One region of the Bradyrhizobium sp. AZCC 1610 genome, then DNA from elsewhere that is predicted to be linked to it. Evidence: predicted binding sites of a transcription regulator. Region 1 holds the regulator's gene; the other holds the start of a gene.
The links. The regulator PhoB, encoded in region 1, activates phosphate uptake and scavenging genes when phosphate is short. The targets are predictions, from matches to a motif close to TGTCATNNANCTGTCAT.
Positions count from the first base shown of each region.

Region 2: the regulator PhoB is predicted to act here: its motif matches at 3,421-3,437, upstream of V1279_RS12420 (DUF47 domain-containing protein).

Region 1 covers NZ_JAZHRR010000001.1:127,116-132,815, reverse strand. Annotated here, with positions in the region: gene V1279_RS00645 (aspartate aminotransferase family protein) at 1-28, opposite strand, end outside; gene V1279_RS00640 (GcrA family cell cycle regulator) at 534-1,046, shown strand; gene phoB (phosphate regulon transcriptional regulator PhoB) at 1,332-2,036, opposite strand; gene phoU (phosphate signaling complex protein PhoU) at 2,147-2,863, opposite strand; gene pstB (phosphate ABC transporter ATP-binding protein PstB) at 2,888-3,709, opposite strand; gene pstA (phosphate ABC transporter permease PstA) at 3,706-4,551, opposite strand; gene pstC (phosphate ABC transporter permease subunit PstC) at 4,556-5,545, opposite strand.
Region 2 covers NZ_JAZHRR010000001.1:2,601,939-2,607,638, forward strand. Annotated here, with positions in the region: gene V1279_RS12400 (ABC transporter ATP-binding protein) at 1-151, shown strand, start outside; gene V1279_RS12405 (ABC transporter substrate-binding protein) at 190-1,407, shown strand; gene V1279_RS12410 (branched-chain amino acid ABC transporter permease) at 1,495-2,358, shown strand; gene V1279_RS12415 (branched-chain amino acid ABC transporter permease) at 2,360-3,328, shown strand; gene V1279_RS12420 (DUF47 domain-containing protein) at 3,480-4,124, shown strand; gene V1279_RS12425 (inorganic phosphate transporter) at 4,140-5,144, shown strand; gene sugE (quaternary ammonium compound efflux SMR transporter SugE) at 5,145-5,462, opposite strand; gene V1279_RS12435 (peptide chain release factor 3) at 5,619-5,700, shown strand, end outside.

The DNA.
Region 1 (5,700 bases):
GCAGATGCGACGTGGCGCTATTGGTCATGGCAATCACTGAAGGTTTGAGACCTGCTTTCAAGACCGACCGCGGAGCACACGCGTGCATAGGCGCGAACGCGGCAACGGCCGGTCTTGCGAAAACGAAACGTGCCGCCTCTTAAGGGCGGCACGTGAGAGGTATTCTATGTGGGCGGGGAGCGCTGTCAACACGCCACGAAGCCGCCTTTCCGGCACTGCAAGATAAGGAAATCCGTAAGATTGCGGTGTGGTGGAAAACACGCAGTGCAATGCCTAGATGTCGGAACATGTGGACGCCCAGGCCCGGACTCTTGCGCCAGAGTCACGCCATATTGTAGCCTCTGGGCTGTCGGGTACGACATCTCGTGCGGCAGTTCTGATCCCTAGAGTCCATTTGTGCAAGCGTAGACGTTCCGGCGCGGTTTTCGCGCCCGGCGAGGGCTAAGGGATTCTGACCGCAGGGATTTTTGAGACGAATGACGTCGCCAGTGCTGCCCCTGATTTGGCCGGCGCGATGCGAAGGGAAGAATGCGATGACGGTATTGACCTGGTCCGACGATCGCGTCGAGCAGCTGAAGAAGCTCTGGGAAGCCGGATTATCGGCCAGCCAAATTGCCGCGGAACTCGGAAATGTGACGCGAAACGCCGTGATCGGCAAAGTGCACCGGCTGGGCCTGTCCGGCCGCGCCAAGAGCCCCTCCTCGGCCGCCCCGCGGCAGCGCAAGGCGCGCCCCGCCGCCCAGCAAATGATGCGGGTGTCGCGCCCGGTTTCGCGCGGCAACACCGCGCTCGCCCACGCCTTCGATATGGAGCTGGAGCCCGATCCGGTCGCCTTCGACAATGTGGTGCCGATGAGCCAGCGGCTGTCGCTGCTCGAACTGAACGAGGCGACCTGTCACTGGCCGGTCGGCGATCCCTCGAGCCCGGAATTCTTCTTCTGCGGCGGCAAGGCGCTCGCTGGCCTGCCCTATTGCGCGCACCACTCGCGCATCGCCTATCAGCCCGCCGCCGACCGGCGGCGGCAGCAGCCGAAGCCGACGCGGTAAAGGGACGGTTATCGTAGCCCGGATGGAGCGCAGCGAAATCCGGGACGGTCTTGCGATTGGCTGACATTCCCCGGGCTGCGCTTCGCTGCACCCGGGCTACGAACTAAATCGTTCGTCGTCCCTGCGAACGCAGGGACCCATAACCACAGGTGCTTGTGGTTTGGCTGAGCTGGAGCCCCAGCGTTTTTCAACAATCGAGATTGGTGGTTATGGGTCCCCGCGCCCCGTGCGCAATTGCGCACTAGGCGGGGACGACCATCGAGAGCCCGGACGACGATGGAGCCTTTACGGCTCCACCTTCGCGAACCGATCATCCAGCGCATATCCCGCGCCGCGCACGGTGCGGATCGGGTCCTGCTCGCGGCCCGGATTGAGCAGTTTGCGCAGGCGGCCGATGTGGACGTCAACGGTGCGCTCGTCGATATAGATGTCGCGGCCCCAGACGCTGTCGAGCAATTGCTCGCGGCTGAAGACGCGGCCGGGATGCTCCAGGAAAAATTCCAGCAAGCGATATTCGGTCGGGCCGAGATCGATCTGGCGGCCCGAACGCGCGACGCGGCGTTTCTCGCGATCGAGTTCGATGTCGCCATAGGTCAGCACGGTGGCGAGCCGCTCGGGGCTCGCCCGCCGCAGCAGGCCCTTCACCCGCGCCAGCAGTTCCGGCACCGAGAACGGCTTGACGATGTAATCGTCGGCGCCGGTCGCAAGCCCGCGCACCCGCTCGCTCTCCTCACCGCGCGCCGTGAGCATGATGATAGGCAATTGCTTGGTCTCCGGCCGCGCCCGCAGGCGGCGGCAGAGCTCGATGCCTGACAGCCCCGGCAGCATCCAGTCGAGCACGACGAGATCGGGCACGCGCTCCTTCAGCCGCGTGTCGGCATCGTCGCCGCGGGCGACGGTTTCGACATCATAACCTTCGGCGTCGAGGTTGTAGCGCAACAGCGTGGTCAGCGCTTCCTCGTCCTCGACCACCATAATGCGCGCGCTCATCTTTCTTCAGCCTCTTCTGTTTGACGCGTTTTCTGCGCAGATAAGTCTACGCAATCTGCGTAAACTTGATTGCTATGCGAACCGGTCCCCACTTCGCTTGAAACGCTTTGTCAAGTATTGGGTACGGCCGTGGCAAACGTTGTCATGTCGCCCTTCGGGCGCTGGTCGAGCATCTGCTGTCCCTCGATCATGTAGAACACGGTCTCGGCGATATTGGTGGCGTGGTCGCCGATCCGCTCGATGTTCTTGGCGCAGAACATCAGGTGGATACAGAACGATATGTTGCGCGGATCTTCCATCATATAGGTCAGGAGTTCGCGGAACAGCGAGGTGCAGATGGCGTCGACTTCCTCGTCGCCCTTCCAGACCGCCATCGCCGCCGGCAGATCGTGCGCCGCGTAGGCGTCCAGCACCGACTTGACCTGCGTCAGCACCAGATCGGTCATATGCTCGAGGCCGCGCATCAGCTTTAAGGGCTGGAAGTCGTTTTCGAGCGCCGCGACGCGCTTGCCCATGTTCTTGGCGAGGTCGCCGATCCGCTCCAGATCGGTGGCGACCCGCATGGCGCCGACGATTTCGCGCAGATCGATCGCCATCGGCTGGCGCCGCGCAATGGTCAGCACCGCGCGTTCCTCGATCAGATGCTGCAGACGGTCGATCTCGACATCGTTGGCGACGACGCGCTTGCCGAGCGGGATGTCGCGGCGGACCAGCGCATCGACGGATTCAGTGATCATGCGCTCAGACAGGCCGCCCATCTCGGCGACGAGCCGGGTCAATTCCTGAAGATCGCTGTCGAACGCCTTGGCGGTGTGTTCAGAAGCCATGTGTTATCTCCTCCGGATCTTGCTCTAGCCGAACCGGCCGGTGATGTAGTCCTGGGTACGCCGATCGCTCGGCGAGGTGAATATCTTGTTGGTGTCGTCGAATTCGATCAGCTCGCCGAGATACATGAAGGCGGTCTTGTCGGAGACGCGCGCCGCCTGCTGCATGTTATGGGTGACGATGGCGATGGTGTAGTCTTCCGCCAGCTCCTGGATCAGCTCCTCGATCTTGGCGGTCGAGATCGGATCCAGCGCCGAGCACGGCTCGTCGAACAGGATCACTTCGGGCCGCACCGCGACCGTGCGGGCGATGCAGAGCCGCTGCTGCTGGCCGCCGGACAGCGACAGGCCGGAGGCGTTCAGCTTGTCCTTGACCTCGTTCCACAGCGCGCCGCCACGCAGCGCCTTCTCGACCCGGCCGTCCATCTCCGACTTCGATATCTTTTCATAGAGGCGGATGCCGAAGGCGATGTTTTCGTAGATCGTCATCGGAAACGGCGTCGGCTTCTGGAACACCATGCCGACGCGGGCCCGCAGCAGATTGAGGTCGAGCTTGGGGTCGAGGATGTTGGTCTGATCGAGCATCAGCTGGCCGGTCGCCTTCTGGCCGGGATAGAGGTCGTACATCCGGTTGAAGATCCGCAGCAGCGTGGACTTGCCGCAGCCGGACGGGCCGATGAAGGCGGTGACGCGGTGGGTGCCGAGCGTCAGGTTGATGTTCTTCAGCGCATGATTCTCGCCATAGTAAAAGTTCAGGCCGCGGGCGGTCACCTTGGGCGCGGCCTCGGGCAGCACCACCTGCGGAACGGGCCCGCTCGCGTTACTCACGGATACGGAGAGATCGGTCATTTGGATGTCCTCTCGGCGCCAAGAATGCGCGCGCCAATATTCAGGGCAAGTACGGTGAGCGTGATCAAGAGCGCCCCGCTCCAGGCGAGCTGCTTCCAGTAGACATAGGGGCTCTGGACGAAGTTGTTGATGGTGACGGGCAGGTTCGCCATCGTCTTGGTCATGTCGAGGCTGAAGAACTGGTTGGAGAGCGCGGTGAACAGCAGCGGCGCGGTTTCACCGGCGACGCGGGCGGTGGCCAAGAGCACGCCGGTGATCAGGCCGGCGCGGGCGGCGCGATAGGCGATCCGCCGGATCACCAGCGAGCGCGGCAGGCCGAGCGCGGACGCCGCCTCACGCAGCGGGTTGGGCACCAGCCCCAGCATGTCCTCAGTGGTGCGAACCACCACCGGGATCACGATCACGGCCAGCGCCAGACAGCCGGCGAGGGCCGAGAAGCCGCCCATCGGCACCACGACGGCGCCGTAGATGAACAGGCCGATGATGATCGAGGGCGCGCTCAGCAGAATGTCGTTGATGAAGCGGATCACCGAGGTGAGCTTGTCGTGCTTGCCGTATTCGGCCAGGTACGTTCCGGCAAACAGGCCGAGCGGCGCGCCGATGCCGACCCCGATCACGGTCATCATGATCGAGCCGATGATGGCGTTGCGCAGCCCGCCGTCGGTCGATCCCGGCGGCGGCGTATCCTGGGTAAAGACTGCGAAATTGATGCCGGCGAGGCCGTTGTAGAACAGCGTGAACAGGATCAAGGCGAGCCAGGTCACGCCGAACAGCGCAGCTCCCAGGCACAGGAACTTGATGATGACGTTGTTGCGGCGGCGGGATACGTAAATCGGGTTCATGATCCTAGTTCCCCGCCTTCTTTTCCAGCCGCATCAACATCAGCCGCGCGGCCGCGAGCACGAAGAACGTCAGCACGAACAGCAAGAGGCCAAGCAGGATCAGGCCGGATTGATGCAGCCCGTCGCTCTCGGCGAATTCGGACGCGATCGCCGCCGAGATCGTGGTGCCCGGTGCAAAAATCGAGGACTGGATCTTGAACGAATTGCCGATGATGAAGGTCACCGCCATGGTCTCGCCGAGCGCGCGGCCAAGCGCCAGCATGATGCCGCCGATCACCCCGACCCTTGTGTAGGGGATGACGACGTTGCGGACGACTTCCCAGTTGGTGCAGCCGACGCCGTAGGCGGCTTCCTTCAGCACCGGCGGCACCGTCTTGAAGACGTCGACCGAGATCGCGGTGATGAACGGCAAGACCATGATCGCCAGAATCAATGACGCGTTGAACAGGCTGAGATAGGAGGGCGGACCGGCGAAGATCGTCCCCAGCACGGGAACGCCGTCGAACACGCTGATCATGAACGGCTGGAAGGTGTTGGCCAGAAACGGCCCCAGCACGAAGAAGCCCCACATGCCGTAGATGATGGAGGGAATGCCGGCCAGCAGTTCGATGGCAAGCCCGATCGGACGGCGCAGCCAGATCGGGCAGATCTCGGTGAGGAACACCGCGATGCCGAGGCCGACCGGAATGGCGATCATCATCGCGATCACGGAGGTGATCAGCGTGCCGTAGACCGGGCCGAGCGCACCCAGCACCGGCGGATCGGCCGACGGCGCCCAGCGCTGCGTCCACAGGAAGGCCGCGCCGTATTCCCGGATCGCCGGCCAAGCGCCGATGATCAGCGAAATGATGATGCCGCCGAGGATGAGGAGAACCGAGATCGCGCAGGCGCGCGTGATCCAGTAGAAAGTGACGTCGCCGAGCTTGAATGCGCTGAGAGCCTTTGCGCGATCGTAAGGTCCGGCAGCGTCCATTACGTCGCTTTCAACCGCCATTTCTGCCACGCCAATCCCCTGTACTTCTACTTGATCCGGCTCGATCCGTCTCGTGCCCCGGATGCGGCGCAGCGCGCTTGCGGTGCGCTGCTATTCCGGGGTCCATTCTTGCTTGGCGACACCCGGGTCCCGGCTCTGCGGTGCACCGCTGAAGA
Region 2 (5,700 bases), 2.5 Mb from region 1:
CACCATCCTGCTGGTCGAGCAGAATTTCCGCTTCGCTTCCACGGTGGCCGACCGCTACTACATCGTCGAGCACGGCAAGGTGATCGACGGTTTCGCGAACTCGGAGTTGTCGGCCAATATGGACAAGCTCCACACCTATCTCGGCGTCTGATCGGTACTGCATCTCAACTCAAGATTAATGGAGATACTATGAAGCATCACATTTCAGCTCTCTTCCTGGGTACCGCTCTGGCGCTTGCCGCCGGCAGCGCGTTCGCGCAGGACAAGACCGTCAAGATCGGCGTACTCACCGACAATTCCGGACTTTACTCCGACCTCGGCGGCGCCGGCTCGACGCTCGCGGCCCAGATGGCGGTCGAGGATTCGGGGCTGGCGGCCAAAGGCTGGAAGATCGACGTGGTCTCCGCCGACCATCAGAACAAGCCGGACATCGGCACCACCGTCGCGCGTCAATGGATCGACGTCGAGAAGGTCGATATCTTCGTGGACGTGCTGAACTCCGGCGTTGCGCTGGCGGTCAACAATCTGGTGAAGGAAAAGAACGCGATCATGATCAACACCGGCGCGGCGACGTCGGATCTCACCAATACCCAGTGTTCGCCGAACACAATTCACTGGGTTTACGATACCTATATGCTTGCCAACAGCACCGGCCAGGCGCTGGTGAAGGCCGGCGGCGACACCTGGTACTTCCTGACCGCGGACTACGCGTTCGGCCACGCGCTGGAACGCGACACCTCCGCAGTCGTGGTTAAATCGGGCGGCAAGGTTATCGGCACCGTCAGGCATCCCCTGAATTCGTCGGACTTCTCCTCGTTCCTGCTGCAGGCGCAGGCGTCCAAGGCCAAGATCATCGGCATGGCGAATGCCGGCGGCGATACCACCAACACGATCAAGCAGGCGTCGGAATTTGGAATCGTCGCAGGCGGTCAGAAACTCGCTGGCCTGCTGCTGTTCATCAATGACGTCCACTCCCTCGGCCTCAAGGTGGCGCAGGGGCTGAACTTCACGGAAACTTTCTACTGGGATCTGAACGACGGCACCCGCGCGTTTTCCAAACGCTTCTCCGAGCGCATGAAGAACAAGGCGATGCCGTCGATGGTGCAGGCCGGCGTGTATTCGGGTCTGATCCACTATTTCAAGACGATCGATGCGATGGGCGGCAATCCGCATGATGGCGTCAAGGTGGTGGCGAAAATGAAGGAAACGCCGACCGACGACCCGCTGTTCGGCAAGGGCACGATTCGCCCTGACGGCCGCAAACTTCATCCGGCCTACCTGTTTGAGGTCAAGAAGCCTTCAGAGTCCAAGGGGCCGTGGGACTATTACAAGCTGGTTGGAACGACCCCGGCAGACCAGGCCTTCCGGCCGCTTTCGGAAAGCGCCTGTCCGCTGGTAAAGAAGTAACAACGATGGCCCGCCGGCTCCGTGCCGGCGGGCATCCTCTCGCGTCACAACGCGATTTGCGTCACAACGAGATTGAGTGCGAAACCGATGCAAGCTCTTTACGCCCAGCTTTTGGTGGGATTGATCAACGGATCGTTCTACGCGCTGCTCAGTCTGGGGCTCGCCGTGATCTTCGGCATGCTCAACATCATCAATTTCGCCCATGGCGCGCTCTACATGATGGGCGCGTTCTGCGCGTATTTTCTGTTGAACATCGCCGGCATCGGCTATTGGCCGGCGCTGATCATCGCGCCCATCGTTGTCGGCATCTTCGGCATGATCCTGGAACGGACCATGCTGCAATGGCTCGCCGGCCTCGACCATCTCTATGGGCTGCTGCTGACATTCGGATTGGCGCTGATTATCCAGGGCGTCTTTCAGAATTATTTCGGTTCGTCGGGTCTGCCCTACGCGATTCCCAGTGAACTGCAGGGCGGCATGAATCTCGGTTTCATGTTCCTGCCGATCTACCGCGGCTGGGTGGTGGTGTTCTCGCTCATCGTTTGCTTCGCCACCTGGTACCTGATCGAAAAGACGCGGCTTGGCGCCAATCTGCGCGCCGCCACCGAGAACCCGACGCTGGTGCGCGCGTTCGGCATCAACGTGCCGCGGATGATCACGCTGACCTATGGGCTTGGCGTCGGCCTGGCCGCACTGGCCGGCGTGCTGTCGGCGCCGATCAATCAGGTACGGCCGCTGATGGGCGCCGACCTGATCATCGTGGTTTTCGCGGTGGTGGTGATCGGCGGAATGGGATCGATCATGGGTTCGATCATCACGGGATTCGCGCTCGGCGTGATCGAAGGACTGACAAAGTATTTTTATCCCGAGGCTTCCAACACCGTGGTGTTCGTCCTGATGGTGCTGGTGTTGCTGTTGAAGCCAACGGGACTGACCGGACGGGCGGCCTGACATGAGCGCATTGACTGACGATTCACTGCCGGTAACTCCGCAGGCCATGCGCGACGAGATGATCGTGTTCGCCGCGATGGCGGTATTGCTGGGCATGGTGCCCCTGACGGGCATCTACCCGTTCTTCGTAATGCAGGCGCTGTGCTTCGCGTTGCTCGCCTGCGCGTTCAATCTCCTGATCGGCTATGGCGGCCTGCTGTCGTTCGGCCACGCGATGTTCCTGGGAACGGCGGGCTACTGCACGGCGCATGCGCTCAAGGTCTGGGGTGTGACGCCGGAACTCGGAATTCTGGTCGGCGTCGCCGGAGCTGCCGCGCTCTCCGTCGTCACCGGCTTCATCTCCATTCGCCGGCAGGGCATCTACTTTTCGATGATCACGCTGGCGCTCTCGCAGCTCCTGTATTTCATTTATCTGCAGGTGCCGTTCACCCATGGCGAAGACGGCATCCAGGGCATTCCGCAAGGCTATCTGTTCGGAATATTCGATCTCTCCAAGCCGACGGTCCTTTATTACGTCGTGCTGGCCGGCTTCCTCGGCGGCTTCCTGTTGATCTACCGCACCATCAACTCGCCGTTCGGTGAGGTGCTGAAAGCGATCCGGGAGAACGAACCGCGCGCGATCTCGCTGGGCTACAAGACCGACCAGTACAAGCTTCTCGCCTTCATCCTCTCCGGGACCATCGCGGGCTTTGCCGGCTCGCTGAAGGTGTTCGTGGCCCAGAACGCCTCGCTCACCGACGTGCACTGGACGATGTCGGGCGAAATCGTGCTGATGACGCTGGTCGGCGGCCTCGGAACGGTGTTCGGCCCGGTGGTCGGCGCCTTCGTCATCATCGCCATGCAGCAATATCTGGCCGGTTTCGGCCAGTGGGTGACGGTGATCCAGGGCGTCATCTTCGTCGCCTGCGTGCTGACCTTCCGTCGCGGCGTGATCGGCGAGATCGCGCATTATTTCCGGAGATCGCTGTAGCTACCGGTTTTGGCGCCTTTTTCAGCCCCACAAAGCGGTGGATGACCCGGCTCCCGGGGGGCCCGCCGTCGCGCCTTGCCTTCGAATGTTCTATGACAGTTTTGTGACAGCTCGCCCGAGCGGTCATTTCTGAACGACGGAAAATACCCCCATGTTGCGCTGGTTTCGTGCCTTTCTGCCCAAGGAGGAGCGGTTTTTTGACCTGTTTGACCGGCATGCCCAGACGGTGGTGCAGGGTGCGCTGGCGCTACAGGACATGCTGCGCGGCGGCGACGAGACGCCGGTGTTTTGCCAGCGCGTCAACCAGTTCGAAAATGACGCCGACGGCATCACCCGCGAGGTGCTGACTGCGGTCCGCCGCACCTTCATCACCCCGTTCGACCGCGGCGACATCAAGAACCTGATCACGTCGATGGACGACGCCATCGATCAGATGCAGCAGACAGCGAAAGCGGTGGTGCTGTTTGAAGTCCGCATTTTCGAGCCGCCGATGCGCGAGATCGGGACCCTGCTGGTCGAGTGCGCCAATCTGGTCGGTCGCGCGCTGCCGCTGATGCAATCGATCGGAAACAACGTCGCGATGCTGACCGCCATTACCGAGGAGATCGGAAAGCTGGAGGGCCGCATCGACGATCTCCACGACATCGGATTGAAGGAACTGTTTCTCAAGCATCGAAGCGGCAACTCGATGGATTTCATCGTGGGCGCCGAGATCTACAAGCATCTCGAGAAAGTGTCCGATCGCTTCGACGACGTCGCCAATGAGATCAATTCCATCGTGATCGAACAGGTATAGGGCAGGGCCAATCAAGTGGACGCCTCGCTCGGTCTTCCGATTCTGGTCTTCTTGATCGCGGTCGCGCTGCTGTTCGACTTCCTCAACGGGTTGCACGACGCTGCCAATTCGATCGCAACGATCGTGTCGACCCGCGTGCTGCGCCCGCAATATGCGGTGATGTGGGCCGCCTTCTTCAATTTCATCGCCTTTTTGGTGTTCGGGCTCCACGTCGCCAATACGATCGGCACCGGCATCATCGAACCGAGCGTCGTGGACGCCACGGTGATCTTCGCTGCGCTGGTCGGCGCCATTGTCTGGAACCTGATCACCTGGGCGCTCGGAATTCCTTCGTCCAGTTCACACGCGCTGATCGGCGGGCTGCTCGGTGGCGGCATGGCCAAGGCCGGGATTTCAGCGGCGGTCTGGACCGGCTTGTCCAAGACGCTTCTTGCCATCGTGCTGTCGCCGCTGGTCGGGTTCCTGCTGGCGCTGATGCTGGTCGCGATCGTGTCCTGGCTCTCGGTACGGTCGACGCCGTTTGCGGTCGACCGCGCCTTCCGCATCCTGCAATTCGTCTCGGCGTCGCTCTATTCGCTCGGCCATGGCGGCAACGACGCGCAGAAGACCATGGGCATCATCGCAGTGCTGCTGTACTCGCAGGGCCACATCGGCAGTGACTTCAATATTCCGTTCTGGGTGGTAATCTCCTGCCAGGCGGCCATGGGGCTCGGCACACTCATGGGCGGCTGGCGGATCGTTCGCACCATGGGGCTGCGGATCACGAAGCTGACGCCGATGCAGGGCTTTTGCGCGGAAACCGGCGGTGCTGCGACCCTCTTCATGGCGACCTATCTCGGGGTTCCCGTGTCCACGACCCACACCATCACCGGCTCCATCGTCGGAGTAGGCGCCGCGCGGCGGGTCTCGGCGGTGCGCTGGAACGTGGCGAGTTCGATCGTTTATGCTTGGGTCATCACCATTCCGGCTTCCGGAATCGTGGCGGCGCTAACCTATTGGGCGGTGGTGCTGCTGCGCTGATCAGGTCGTGACCAGCTTCAGGCCGATAATGCCGGCCACGATCAGTCCGATGCTGGCGAGGCGGGCCGCGGTGGCAGGTTCACCGAACAATGCGATGCCAAGAAGCGCCGTTCCAACAGCGCCGATGCCGGTCCATACCGCATAGGCCGTTCCGATCGGCAGTGATTTCAGTGCCAGTCCGAGCAGAATGATGCTCCCGGCCATCGCTGCGAGCGTTAGCACCGACGGTACCAGCCGGGTAAAGCCTTCAGTGTATTTGAGGCCGATAGCCCAACCGATTTCCAGGAGACCCGCGGCGACGAGCACAAGCCAAGCCATGACAACCCTCCGAACCATGCAGGGTCGTCCCCGCGAAAAATGCTGTGAAATCGGAAGGTCGTCCTTCCAGACCGGATATGGGACTGGCTAGCGGGTTCCACAATCACCAAATGAGGCTTGATTAGCCCGGTTTTCCCTGCCAAACGCTCGAGCCTCATGTCCGACATTGCCGTTACTTCCGAATCGCCGTCCCGCTCGCCGCTTGCAGATGAAGTGGCGCGGCGGCGCACGTTTGCGA